One region of the Dokdonia sp. R86516 genome, then DNA from elsewhere that is predicted to be linked to it. Evidence: riboswitches for the same ligand, from Rfam matches in the RefSeq annotation. Region 1 holds a riboswitch; the other holds the start of a gene.
What was found. A riboswitch is a leader RNA that binds a small molecule or an ion and turns the genes downstream of it on or off. The one in region 1 is predicted to bind S-adenosylmethionine.
Positions count from the first base shown of each region.

Region 2: linked by a shared signal. The riboswitch ahead of SJY23_RS06955 (O-acetylhomoserine aminocarboxypropyltransferase/cysteine synthase family protein) and the one ahead of SJY23_RS12490 (Na+/H+ antiporter NhaC family protein) in region 1 are both predicted to bind S-adenosylmethionine.

Region 1 covers NZ_CP138998.1:2,789,218-2,796,577, reverse strand. The annotation lists gene SJY23_RS12505 (hypothetical protein) at 1-194, opposite strand, end outside; gene SJY23_RS12500 (choice-of-anchor J domain-containing protein) at 426-4,325, opposite strand; gene SJY23_RS12495 (choice-of-anchor J domain-containing protein) at 4,490-5,071, opposite strand; SAM-I-IV-variant riboswitch at 5,499-5,595, shown strand; gene SJY23_RS12490 (Na+/H+ antiporter NhaC family protein) at 5,631-6,965, shown strand; gene SJY23_RS12485 (YceI family protein) at 7,078-7,360, opposite strand, start outside.
Region 2 covers NZ_CP138998.1:1,523,558-1,530,917, forward strand. The annotation lists gene SJY23_RS06935 (carboxypeptidase regulatory-like domain-containing protein) at 1-2,010, shown strand, start outside; gene SJY23_RS06940 (TMEM175 family protein) at 2,091-2,711, shown strand; gene SJY23_RS06945 (CIA30 family protein) at 2,777-3,319, shown strand; gene metK (methionine adenosyltransferase) at 3,512-4,765, opposite strand; SAM riboswitch class I at 5,176-5,297, shown strand; gene SJY23_RS06955 (O-acetylhomoserine aminocarboxypropyltransferase/cysteine synthase family protein) at 5,456-6,748, shown strand; gene SJY23_RS06960 (alpha/beta fold hydrolase) at 6,843-7,360, shown strand, end outside.

The sequences.
Region 1 (7,360 bases):
AGCTTTTGTATTTTTATACTTTCTTCTTCGTGAAGATTAATAGAACGCAGCTGTAACTCGCTTGTTCTGCCTGTAGGCGCTGTGATAAGAAAGTCTAGCCCTTCTACCCTATCAATATCAGCAGTAATTGTAAATCCTGCTTTTGAGAGTTCATTTGTTACAAAATCTAGTAATGGGGATGTTTCGTTTATCATAATGGGGTGCAAAAGTAATTATTTCTTTAAAAAAGATGATTACTTTATCACTATAACAAGACTCCAATTTTGCAATAAATATACTTTAAGTTGGATGTTTTACGCTTTCGCGAAAGCGTACTTCAAGGACTAAAGGCTTGGAATATTATTATACAAAACCTTAATGTGGTAAATACACATTTCTATGGAGTATTTTGTCTAAGAACACCTCTAACAAAACCTTGGATTAAATTATTTAACGATAACTTTTACTGTAGAATGCTTTGTACCAGTGTAAACTTTCATAAAGTATATAGAAGAAGATAGGTCTGATATATCAAGTGTAACCCTCTGCTGCGCATCTACTTTGTGCTCCATGATAACTTGTCCTAACATATTAATTAACTCAATGCTATCAATTAGTTGTTGACTATCAATGAATAATTTATTCTTTGCTGGATTAGGATAATAGGTGAAATTTCTAGAATTTAACACTTCAGTATCAAGTGTGGAATCTGCCGTTTTAAGGAGGATATCATCTATAAGGACGCTATTTTGATTGTTATGGTTATCAGGTGATTTTGCTAGGTGTTGAATTGAAATTCTTATTTTTTGATTTATAAAAGCCGAAAGGTCTATCTCATAATCATCATAATTATTTGTGTCAGAATTATAAATATAATCTTGTACAACTCCATTGACTACTACTCTTAAAGACGAATCTGAAGATGTCTCGCTAATAGTTTGCTTTGCTTTAAACTTCATTAAGAGCTCAGAAGCTTGGCTTGGATTAATTTCAAAATTTACCTTAGAGATTCGATCTTGATTTAATATCCAACTTTCTTGCTGACTGTCACTATTTCTCCATGGATTTGCTCCTTCTTTAGAAAACAGTTTAATAGCACTATTACTGTCATTTTCAATAATTAAGCTACTATTAGAGAACTCCGTGCTTTCTAAGATAATTCCAAAAGGTAAACCATCTTCAAAATCAAACAGTGTTGTAGTACCATCTTGTACTGGGATAGCCGTTTCATAAGCAGTGTCTAAGCTAAAAGAATCAAGCGCTATACTGTTTACTATAGATGAATGGCCTACATATAAACCGAAAGAATATTCTCCACTTAATACGGGTGTGAACGTTGTTTCTACTGGAAAGTATTCATAAAACCCAAAATCAAATCCTGAAAAATAATTAATATTATTATCTAGTAACCAATGTTCTGAGCCCATCCCTATTTTGACACGTACACTATGGGAACTGTAGTCACCTATTTCCCTTTTCATTTTAACTATAAACTTGTAAGTAACTCCAGCCTCTAAGTAAAACATGGGAGTTATTAATGAGGTACGTAGACCATATTCATCAAAAGTTACGTAGATAAAATTCGTATCACCATCACCAACAAGATGTTCGGATAAATTTTGATTGCTCGATATCCAATTATCTTCACCTTTTAAACAATTAGGTAGAGTTCCCTCTCCGTAGGTATCCATTTCTGTGAAATTTTCTACCCAAGGTAAACTTTCAATACTACAGGCAGTTGTAAAATGAAGAGCTGTGCTAGATGTACTAGCTACATTTGAATTACACAGAGATCTTAGGTAGTAGTCATATTCAGTATCTGGCTGTAGATTGGTAATGTCAATACTTAAATTTGTAGTAGTTTCAATAATACCATCTCCTTGCGCAAAGCCTGATGGTCCATACTCTATCTCGTAGGTACTATTATCATTAAGCATTTCCCATTTAATGGTTGCACTACTTGTGCCAATACTTTTGGTATTTATATTTAAGGGAATATTACAAGATGATTGTGAGTCATATAAAAAATCATCTATCATCACCAAAGAGTACTCATAAGATTGATCATGAATGATTGCGATATGCTTATCTGTTCCAGTATACTCTGAAAAATCAATAAAAAATTCACGGCCAAAAGTCTGAATTTCATCTGCTTCGATAGTAGTATAACTGTGAAAAGTATTTCTATCTAGTGGATTAGACATCGTACCTACAATAATACCACTGCCTACAGTATTGAGACCTGTTGTTTCATTTCTTAACCATAATCTAAGTGTTTTAGTATTATCAAAATCTATTAGAAATGGAGATACAAGCATCCCTGGCATCAAATTTTGAGAGGTAGGGAAATCATTTACAAAAGCAGTATTTGGTGCAGACTTTATTGGAGCATATAAATTTTGTCGATCAATTATTCCTGCAAGATCATGGTTAGACCTCTCCCAGCAAAAGTCTGTTATTCCATCCGTTTGATGTTGTTCCTGTGCATCGTAACTATCAAAATTCTCAAAAAAAGGAGCTTGTAAAGTGCATGTTATAGTAAATGAATAACTATTACTCCAGTTGCTATAACCTAAGTTATCATTGCAAACGGCTCGTACATAATAATCATATTTGCCATTACTTAACTCATCAATTTGAAATGGGTTTGTTGTACTTGTAGTTATAGTGCCTTCTCCTAAAACGAAATCCTTTGGGCCATATTCTATCTCCCAACTTTCTGGACTCTCTTGATTATTATTGTCTTGCCACTCTAGAGTTACAGAACCTTCTTCTGATTGATAAGCCGTTAGGCTTGTAGGAGTAACACAAGTAACCTCAGAATAATGAAAGTCATCAAAAAGGATCACTTGTCTTCTATTGCTTGGCCCTTGTTTAAAACCAATATACTTATCTGTAAGGGCATAATCTGAAAATGTCACTTCATATTTTGTGTAAGTATCTTCATTATCGGCAGCATTTGTTATAGTATGATACGGTGTGAAAGTAGTGTAATCATCCGGATCTGAAAGTGTACCTATGATCACCTCGTTTGGGGAAGCATACCCACTAGATATTGGTTGAAGCCAAAATGATATTTTTTTATAGTTATCAAGATCAGCTAGCCTAGGAGATACTAACACTATTCTATCAGATGGAGTATCACCAGTAGGGTAGTCAATATCATTAAAAATCCGCACACAATTAGACCCAGTATTTGCAGGGTATTCATTAGGCCCTACATCATCTACTAAGCTAATATTATTAAGACTATTGTCCCAATAGGGACTTCCGCTGCCAGTAGGGCGTATTGCTGTCCAACAATTTTCAAAACGTCCTTCTTCTTGTGTCTCAAAACTCTCAGAATAGCCTGTGAGATATCCTTCACATTTTGTCGTAAAATTATTGACAAAAGACCAATCACTCCAATCATTATTACACTTTGCGCGAACGTAAAAATCATAACTAGTATTTGATTGTAAGTCTTGTAAAGTCACACTCTCTGTAGATGATTGTACACGCTGACCAGTATCTAAGGAAAAGCCACTAGGACCATAAACAATTTCCCATAAGTTAGATGTAGAATTACTGTAACTATCCCAACTTATATCAACCTCATTAAACCGTTCGTGTAGAACTTTTGAGTAAAGTGGCTCCGTACACGAGGGAATATTTTCATATTTAAAATCATCAAGATAAAATTCAGTACCATAAAATTCATCACCATGCTGTATAGCAATATACGTGGCTTCAAAGTTTTCACTTAACTCATTTAAATATACTGTATGTTCTCTCCAAGGTGCTAAGGGTAAACCATTGCGTTTTACCTCACTCATTTGTTCTGGTGTAATAGTTTCAATGAGATCAAAAGTATCTGGATTACTAGGATCTGTCATGGTACCGATATGAAGACTAGATTCGTTAAAACCTGATGAATATCTTCTTTTTACAATCAAATTAAATCTAATTCGCTTACTATTATCTAAATCTAAAATAGGCTTAGATATTAAGTAAAAATCTGATGACGGGGCCGAAGAAGAGTCAATGCCATTATAGAAGTATACGAACTGATTTCCAGAAGAAGGCAGTATGGTCTCATTAAAAGACCCTCCCCATGACTGTTGATAGTTAACTTCAATACTTTCAGTTGTACGTATATCAGCAAAGGCATTATGATTATTAACGATTGTAGTCCAGCATGGGTTTATACCCGTTGCATGTTCAAAAGATTCTGTGTAGTTTGCTTCTATAGGGATGCATGCTGTCATTAAATGAATGGGATCAGACCACTCAGAAAAAAGTGCTTCTGTATCACATTTTGAGCGGATCTTAATCGAGTATTCTGTGCCTTCTATAAGATTATCCAAGGCAATTGAGGGTGAATATGTTAATAGCCGTTGCGTACTATTAGAAACATTAAGAATTTCGTATTCAAATTCCCATAATAATTCAGTGCCTGAACCAGACCAATTAATCTGAGCGCTATCGTCTGTAATATTTGATGCAGTAATATCAAAGGGGTTTACACAATCTACAGATTGGACATATTAAAATCATCTATAAATACCTGTTCACCACGACTTCTATAAGTTTGTTGCAATTTAAAAGCAATGTATTTATCTGTTCCACTATAATTATTGAGATAAACACTTCTTCTTTCCCATTCCCCGTAAGGAACATCTTCATAAATCGTACTGAGTTCTGTAAAAGATTCAGGCGTTTCTGGGTCAGATACAGTCCCTACGATTAGGTCACCTTCGTAGGCACTAATGTAAAACTCTAGTTTTTTGTCAGTTGACAGATCAGGTAATTGAGGTGATATTAAAATAATAGCATTAGCTGTTGGAGATGTATCAACTAAGTGAATAGAATATCCTGTTGTACCTCTAAAAACTTCATCAGATAAAGAATAATATGTAGAAGAAGAATTACTAGGGAATTCTTTAACAGTCCAACAATCACTTATCTCAGAAGTATCAAAATTATGTTCATAACCAACTGTAAATGTATCTGTACAATCGTTTACCGAACAGTCATCATTATCTAGTGAGTTAGAAAAAAATGTAATTGCTGAAAATAAAATGTAAAATTTACTTAGTAAATAAGAATTCATAAATGCTTGATAATAGATACTCTGCTATAGATGTAAAAGACTTAATTTCAAATATAACTAAAAGTATATTTTAAGCTCTGTATTATCAATCAATTACATATTTTAATGAAAAATTACGCTTTCGCGAAAGCGTAAAAAGAAAACCTTAAATCATATTGTAAATAACATGATCCACCTCTTAATGATTAAATCTATAACTTAATTTACAAAGTGATAAACAGTTAACTGAGTCAATAAAAAAACTACTCTTTATGTAATGTAATGAGGATAATGCCGTCAGAGTACAAACCGTTTAAACTGATATCCATAGTATAAATGACGATTCGTAAGAAATATGCTGTCATCTATTTGATTATGTAAGCATTAAAAAAATTAACTTTTTTTAAGCTAAAAGGTATGGTTTGTACACTAGTTTTACATCCTTAAAATTAATTATCAAGAATCTCACAAAGGAGATAGCAACCTGCAATAACGAGCAAGGTGCTAAATAGATAAGCCAATTAATTGGAAACAATGTTAACGCATACTTCTATCTAATTGCTATTATCTCCTTGCAAGAATGAAGAAGAACATGACACAGACTACACAAATTACCCCAAAATTTACAGCCCTAATTCCGCTTTTTGTATTTGTAATCACATTTTTAGGCGTTGGTATTTATCAAGATGATTTTTATGCTCTACCTGCACCTATGGCTGTTATTGCTGGAATTATCGTTGCTTTTATAATGTTTAGACAGACTATAAATGCTAAGATTGACATCCTCCTCAAAGGATGTGGTGACGATAAAATTTTAACCATGTGCCTCATTTATCTACTAGCTGGTGCATTTGCCGCAATAACTAATGCTACAGGTAGTGTAGATGCGATTGTAAACCTAGGTTTAGATTATATTGCGATACAATATATTTACGTAGGTATTTTTGTGATTGCTGGGTTTTTATCGGTTTCTACGGGAACATCTGTGGGAGCAATTGTAGCTTTAGCACCCATTGTTGTTGGTTTTGCAGATAAAAGTAGTGCAGACCTTGCCATACTTTGTGGAGCCTTACTAGGAGGTAGTATGTTTGGAGATAACCTCTCAGTAATTTCAGATACCACGATTGCTGCCACTCAATCTTTGGGAACAAAAATGAGTGATAAATTCAAGCAAAATATAAAGATTGCGGTTCCTGCTGCACTTATAACAATCGCTATCTTAATTTTTAAAGGATTAGATCTAACAACAGATGTTACAGAAACCGTTGTTTATGAATATGATGTAATAAAAATTGCTCCTTATGTCCTCGTCATTATTCTTTCTATTGTAGGTCTCAACGTTTTTGTTACGCTACTTGTAGGTGTACTTGCTGCAGCTTTACTAGGGATCGTTTATGGTGATTTTACCATCATAGAATCTACTAAAATTGCTTACACAGGTTTTACAAATATGACTGAAATTTTCTTGTTATCTCTGCTCACTGGAGGTCTTGCTGCGCTTGTGGCTAGTAATGGCGGTATTGAATTTATTCTAGTAAACATTAAAAAACTCATTAAGAGTAAAAAAACTGCGCAACTTGGTATTGCAGCGCTGGTAAGTACCATCAATATGGCAATTGCAAATAACACCGTTTCCATAATCGTCGCTGGACCTATCGCAAAGACCATTAATGATGAATATGAGTTAGATAATAAGAAAACGGCTTCTATTCTGGATATTTTCGCTTGTATCTTTCAGGGCTTATTACCTTATGGAGCGCAGGTTTTAATGATTTTGAGCTTCTCAGAAGGTAATATCAATTACCTGGATCTTGTAGCAAATACGTGGTATTTACTGTTGCTGTTTGTAGTTACAATCTTATACATCATCTTTAAGAGTGATACTAATAATCACGCTTTTGCGAAAGCTAACTAAGTAATATTAAAGCAAGAGGTAATTTTTAAAAGAAGATGGTGTTTAAATAAAATTCCAGCGAAAGCGAATAATGGTAAGCTAGATAATAGCATCATCTAGCTTGCCATATTTTTTATTGATTTGTCAATATTACAATTGTTACGTCAATATCTTCCCAAACTTTATTCTCATGATAATCACCACATACATTATCTAGCGCATCATAACCTAACTGCCAGTCAAAAATATTCATATCTGGAATACTTCCAGAAAGCACAAGACTATCCTCATTTACAACAATATCAAAAGTCTCTGTTGCTGTGATTCCATTCATTTCAAAAAGTATGGTGACCTCATTGTTATCATAACTAATTACATCTCCTATGATATCTGGTGTAAAGGCACTGAAAAATGTT
Region 2 (7,360 bases), 1.3 Mb from region 1:
TTGGGTAAGGCAAAACTGTTTTATTACAGCCCTAAGGGAAGTATTAATGTTATATCTAACTTTAATAATACGGGAGATGTTCCTTTTACTTTTCGTGATTATTTCAACTTTACAGGTGGTTTTAGAGGGTTTAATAGACGAGGTGGTACTGGATTTAATGTAAGCGATAGCGGTTTAGGCTTTTTGACTACTCAAAATAATAGAGCAAATGAGATTGAGTCTAATTTTGTAGCAGCAAATTTCACCTATGCAGCCTCACCTAAGTGGGACCTTAGTGGCTTTGCGCTACTAAGCGATAATAAAACCAACTTTGTAAATAACTCTCTCAACACATTTATCAATCAGGGCTTTACTCAAGGGTTTAATGAAGTGACAGACCAGCGCAACCAGCTTGGTATGGCAAAATTAAGCTCAAAGTTTAAACCTAATGCTAGCCTGCAGGTAGATTATGATGTACTGCTTAAAAAGTCAAAACAAACAGAATTTTCTGATGGCGCAAGTATTATTACGCAAGATGGAGAGACCACTACAGACGTTGTAGACCAGAATAAGGAGAATGAACCATTTTCTATAAATCAAAATGCAAACGTTTATTATACGCTAGATGAGAATAACATATTCTCTGGTACCTTCCAGCATTTATATCAGGATGAAAATCCATTTTATAGTGCGTTATTATCTCAAGAGCCTTTTACGTCTCCTAACCCAGATGATCCAGATAATCCTTTTGAGGCCATAGATTTTACAGCAGGAGCAGACGGGCTTTTTGATATTAATCAAAATAAAAGCGTCATCTCAAACAAGCTTGACGCAAAGATAGATTACTACTATGTTCTTAATAATAAAAGTAATCTCAACTTTACACTAGGAACCACTTTGAGCCGTCAAGACTTTAATTCTAATTTATTTGAAATTTTAGAAAACGGTAGCAGTCAAGATCTCAACGAGACAGAAGATGGTACACCTATAGGTAATGATGTGCGCTTTAATTTCAGTGATGTGTTTTTAGGTCTTCATTATAAAATAAAGACTGGCATATTTACAATCACACCAGGGCTTACACTACATAATTATACTACTAAGAGTACACAACTAGGGAGCACAACAGAAGATAGTGAGTGGATGGTGCTACCAGACTTATATACTGTAGTTGAGTTTTCTCAAGGTAAAAGCTTGCGTTTTAATTACCAGATGACTGCCCAGTATACAGACGTAAATAACTTTGCCGAAGGCTTGTTGTTTAATAACTACAACAGCCTCTTTAGAGGTAATCGAGATATAGAAAATGCCATCTATCACGACGTGAGTTTAAATTACTTTAGCTTCAGTATGTTCAACTTTACGAGTCTTTTTGGGGGTGTTAATTATAGCCGTCGTGTAGATCCTATTAAGACGGCCGGTGACTTTATAGGGATAAACAGAATATCAAGACCTGTAAATAATACAAATTTTGCAGACCAGACGTTAAGTGCAAATGCGCGCCTCTCAAAACGTTTTAAAAAATGGAAGTTTAACGCAAGCGCAAGAGGTAGCTACAGTGATCTCAACAACATTGTAAATACAGAAGATCGTAATACAAAGAACTTAACCCAAAACTATACAACGAGTGCAGAGACTAATTTTAAAGAAGGTCCCAATTTTGAAATAGGTTATAACTTTACGAGCACAAACTCAGATAACGGGGTGACAGATAGAACCTTCTTTACAAATAGACCATTTGCAAATGCAGAGTGGAGTTTTGGTAAAGGATTTACAATTGCTGCAGACTGGAGCTTGTACAACTATGACGATAATGACGATAGTACTGAGATAGAAAACAGATATTCTTTCTTAGAAGCAAATCTGTACTATAAAAAACCAGAAAGTAAGTGGGAGTTTAGAATACAAGCCACAAACTTACTCGATGTAGATGTGATAAGTACAAATAGTGTAAATGATTTTACCATCTCAAATACAGAGTATTTTGTGCAGCCTCGTATTGTAATGTTCACAGTACAGTATAGTTTGTAGCATAACTACAAGAAACACTTTTTAAAAGCGACTTCATTCTTTATGAGGTCGCTTTTACTTTTTTTAATTACTTTAGAAAAATGATACAAGAAACTTATGATAAAGCTCGCGTAGTAAACTTTTCAGATGCTGTATTTTCTATTGTAATGACACTTCTCATTCTAGAGGTAGGTGTCCCAAGTATTGCTACACTTAATAAGTTGTCTTTTGGAGCCGTGCTTGCTAACAGAATACCAGATTTCATAGGTCTAGTGGTGAGTTTTTTAGTGAGTGCATTATATTGGATAGGTCACATTAAGTTAATGAAATTTGTAAGTGTTGTAACAGGTAAGCTACTGTGGATTAATATATTTTTCTTGCTCACCATCGTCTTACTTCCATTCTCAACAGCGATGTATGTAAATGGGTTTGATTACCCAGGTCCTTTTATGTTTTATTGTATCAATCTTGCGGTTATAGGTGTTTTTAACTTAATTATGACGCGCTATGTGTATTACTCAGAAAACAAGAAAACAGGTTTTACCAGAGTACTGTATCGCTGGTACCGTGCAAGGGCTATAAATGTTTTAATAATTTGGGTTCTTGCCGCGCTCTGTACAATGGTGTTCCCAATGTTTGCTCGAGTGATTTTTGTCTTTCTTTTTGTTGTTCAATTTCTTATTGATCGTCGTTTTAAGAAGAAAATGACACTTGCCGAGTAGTGTTAAAAATGTGGTAAGTATAAGGTTTACGCTTTCGCGAAAGCGTAACTTTAAAGAAAAAAGCTATGAAGTATCTCTTAGCCTTACTGATCACAACTACTATGAACACGACACCGCTCTCTTTTGATTTTGGAACTACTTGCAACACTTGTGATGACTGGTTTGTCGTGCTTGATGGAGTAATGGGAGGATTATCTACGGGTAGTATTGAGCAAACTAAGGAAAGTATCATCTTTCGCGGAAGCGTAAGTCTGGAGAATAATGGTGGTTTTGCATCCTTGAGAACTCCTTACCAGTCGTACGATTTGTCCAGTTATACAACCGTGACTGTACGATATAAATCTACAGGGCAAGATTTTGGGCTCACGCTCAATAAGTATAAAAGATTCTGGAGACCGAATTATAAAATAAACCTACCCATCACTCAAGGGGAGTGGAAAACCGTAACCTATAATCTAGCAAATTTTGGCACCTACAGATTAGGACAGCCTATGGAAGGGCAGCCCGATAAAGAAGATCTCGCAGATATTATACGCATAGGATTAATTTCAAATACAAAAGCCGCAACAGATTTTGAGATCGAAGTTGATAAAATCATATTTGAGTAACTACATTTTTGTCATTTCGAGCCTGCCGATAAATCACATAACAGTAAGAAGACTAGGTAATTGTAATTGGAAATCAGTCGTCATTTCGAGCCTGTCAGGAAATCGCATTACATTGAGCACATATGAGTGATAACTTACAAAACAAAAAAAGGGAGCCTAGTGGCTCCCTTTTTTACTATCTATACCGATAGACTATAGATTAAAAGCTTCTTTTACTTTCTCAACATAATCAAGTTTTTCCCAAGTAAAGAGTTCTACTTCAACTTCCTTTTTCTTACCGTCAAAGCTTTCAAAAGTTTTTGTTACCACTTCGTTTGTACGTCCCATATGTCCATATGCTGCAGTCTCGCTGTATATAGGAGAGCGCAGTTTTAATCTGCTTTCTATTGCAGCTGGTCTCATATCAAAAAGTTCGGTTACCTTTTGAGCAATCTCACCATCAGATAGCGACACATTTGATGAGCCGTAGGTATCTACAAAGATTCCCATAGGCTCAACAACACCTATTGCATAAGATACTTGTACAAGTATCTCATCTGCTACTCCGGCAGCTACTAGGTTTTTTGCTATGTGACGCGTTGCATAAGCTGCAGAGCGGTCTACCTTTGATGGGTCTTTTCCAGAAAAAGCACCACCACCGTGAGCTCCTTTACCACCGTACGTATCTACTATAATTTTACGACCTGTAAGACCTGTGTCTCCGTGAGGTCCACCTATCACAAACTTGCCCGTTGGGTTGATGTGATACTTAATATCATCATTAAAGAGCGCAGCGATATTTTCTGGTAGCATTCCTACTACGCGAGGTATAAGAATATCTTTTATGTCACCACGTATGCGACCTAGCATTGCTTCATCTTCATCAAAGTCGTCGTGTTGTGTAGACACCACAATCGCTTCAATGCGTTGCGGCACATTATCATCACTATACTCAATAGTAACTTGTGCTTTGGCATCTGGACGTAGGTAAGTAATCTCATCATCCTCACGGCGTAGTTTACCTAGTTCAATGAGTAATCTATGTGATAGCTCGAGAGCTAGTGGCATATAGTTTTCAGTTTCCTTAGTCGCATAGCCAAACATCATACCTTGGTCTCCTGCACCTTGCTCTTCTTTGCTCTCGCGGTCTACACCACGATTTATATCATCAGACTGCTCGTGTATGGCAGACAGTACACCACAAGAGTTACCGTCAAACATATACTCACCCTTTGTGTATCCTATTTTATTAATAGTCTCACGGGCAATTTTTTGAACATCTAGGTATGCATTAGACTTTACTTCTCCTGCAAGAACTACCTGCCCAGTTGTAACTAGGGTCTCGCAAGCAACTTTAGACTGCGTGTCAAAAGCAAGAAAGTTATCGATAAGTGCGTCAGAAATCTGATCTGCAATTTTATCAGGGTGTCCTTCAGAAACAGATTCTGAGGTAAATAAATAAGCCATTTTTTAATTTTTTGTCAAGAAGTAGATTTGACGAGTGCTGGGTAGAAACATAACACAAGAAATGTTAAAGTCTTGTGTTTGATTTTAGCCATTTTTTTTTGAGGTTGCAAGCAGTCAAATCTGTCCTCGTTATTATGGGGACAAAAGTAAAGAAACTTTAATGATATAAATAATCTATTACCCTACCAATCTGGTAGGGTAATGTTATTTTTTTGTGAAAATTTTCTAAGACCTATTTTCTGCTTTTATGGAGAGATTAGAAAAATAGTTTTATATATAGATTGAATATAGTTTAATTTTTGTTTAATTGAATTTAACATAACTTTATTTAGAAAATTATTCTAAAAAGTTTGTTTTTGTAAAATTGTTTTTACAATATTTGTGCTCACAAAGTTCAACAACTTATTGAAATGTTATCAAGAAAGGCTGAGGGAATGACCCTATGAAGCCTTAGCAACCCTTTCACTTAGAAAGAAGGTGCTACATTCTACCCAAGAGTCGCTCATTACCGAATCTTGAGGATAGATAACATCGAGCAGTACCGCTCAGGTACGTGCTTATGTTTTTTCTTATAATATTTTTCTTAAAAATCTTGAGAGCCTGTAAAAAGGTTTAAGAGACGTTTGGCTTTTGTTTTTAATCCTTTCACACAAGGTGAGAGGGAATCTATTAAACTCAAAAAAAAGAAAAATGAGTACACAAAAATTAGCAACCAAAGCGTTGCACGCAGGACACGATTATGCAGCAAACGGAGGAACAAGAGCCGTGCCTATTTACCAGAGCACTGCCTACGTTTTTAATGATGCAGACCACGCAGCAAACCTTTTTAACCTCTCTGAGCCAGGTTTTATCTACACACGCCTTAATAACCCTACAAATGATGTGCTAGAGAAGCGCCTCACAGAGATAGAAGGAGGGCTAGCAGCTGTTGTAACAGCCTCTGGTACTGCGGCAATTAACACCACGCTACTTACACTCTTAAAGCAAGGGGACCACGTAGTAGCCTCAAGTAGTCTCTATGGAGGAACGTATAATTTACTAAGTGTGACGCTTCCTCGTTTTGGGATTACAACCACTTTTGTAGATCCTTCAGATCCAGAAAATTTTAAAAACGCAGCACAAGAAAATACCCGTGCCTTCTTTGTGGAGTCACTAGGCAATCCTAAACTGGATGTATTAGATTTAAAAGGTATTTCCGCTTTCGCGAAAGCGCACAAAGTCCCTTTCATTGTAGATAACACGGTGGCAACTCCAGCGCTTCTTAACCCAATAGAGCACGGGGCAGATATCGTGATTCACTCACTTACAAAATACATAAACGGTAATGGTACCGCACTAGGCGGAGTGATTATAGATGCAGGAAAATTTGATTGGAGTAATGGTAAATTTCCTGAGTTTACAGAGCCATCTGCAGGTTACCACGGCTTAGTATACCACGATGCACTTGCAGAGGCAGCCTTTATTGCAAAGGTGCGCATAGAAGGATTGAGAGATCACGGTGCGGCATTGAGCCCATTTAATGCATTCCAAATATTACAAGGGCTAGAAACACTAGAAATTAGATTGCAAAAGCACTCGCAAAATGCACTTGCACTTGCGCAGTGGCTAGAAACTCGTGATGAGGTGGCGTGGGTAAATTATCCAGGTCTTGAGTCAAGTAAGTACAATGATCTTGTAAAGCAATACTTGCCTAAGGGGCAGAGTGGGATTGTCACCTTTGGTATAAAAGGTGGTTTTGAAAGTGCAAAAACTATTGCAAACGAGACTAAGCTTTTCTCACTACTCGCAAATATAGGTGATAGTAAATCACTCATTATACACCCAGCGAGCACCACACACCAGCAACTCTCAGACCAAGAGCAAGAGGCAACTGGAGTAACTAAAGATCTCGTACGTCTTTCTGTTGGTCTTGAAAATATAGAAGATCTTAAAGAAGATCTCGTAGCGGCTTTTGCGCGCGTAGATAAAACTGTTTTAGTGTAATTAATTGTGATGCTCCAGCTAGCTTTTTTGCCAGAGCTAGTTGGAGCTTTTTTACAATAAGTAGCCTTTCGCCCCATCTTAAACTGCAATATTTATGCTTAACATCGTATCCATATCATCTTTTACCACACATTCTGGTTATCATTGTGATCTCGAAGTGTCATACCAGCTGGCGGGTCAGGTACTAGGTACAGCTCCTGTAGTACTGGTTAATCACGCGCTCACGGGTAACTCTACCATAACTGGAGACAAAGGCTGGTGGAGTGATTTGATAGGTAAAGAAAAAGCTATAGATACAGGTTGCTACACCATACTATCTATAGATATACCAGGTAATGGCCACGCAAGCACGCAGCGCATTACAGCGTATAAAGAGTTTACAAATTATGACATCGCACGCATACACGGGGAGGTGCTACAGCATCTTAACATAACATCACTTTTTGCCGTTGTAGGTGGTTCCTTAGGAGGGCAGATAGCCTGGGAGCTCGCAAGCCAACAGCCAAAACTTATAAAACATTTAATACCCATTGCGACAGACTGGAAAGCGACAGACTGGGTGATAGCACAATGTCATATACAAGACAGCTTGCTTACCCATTCTAGCCAGCC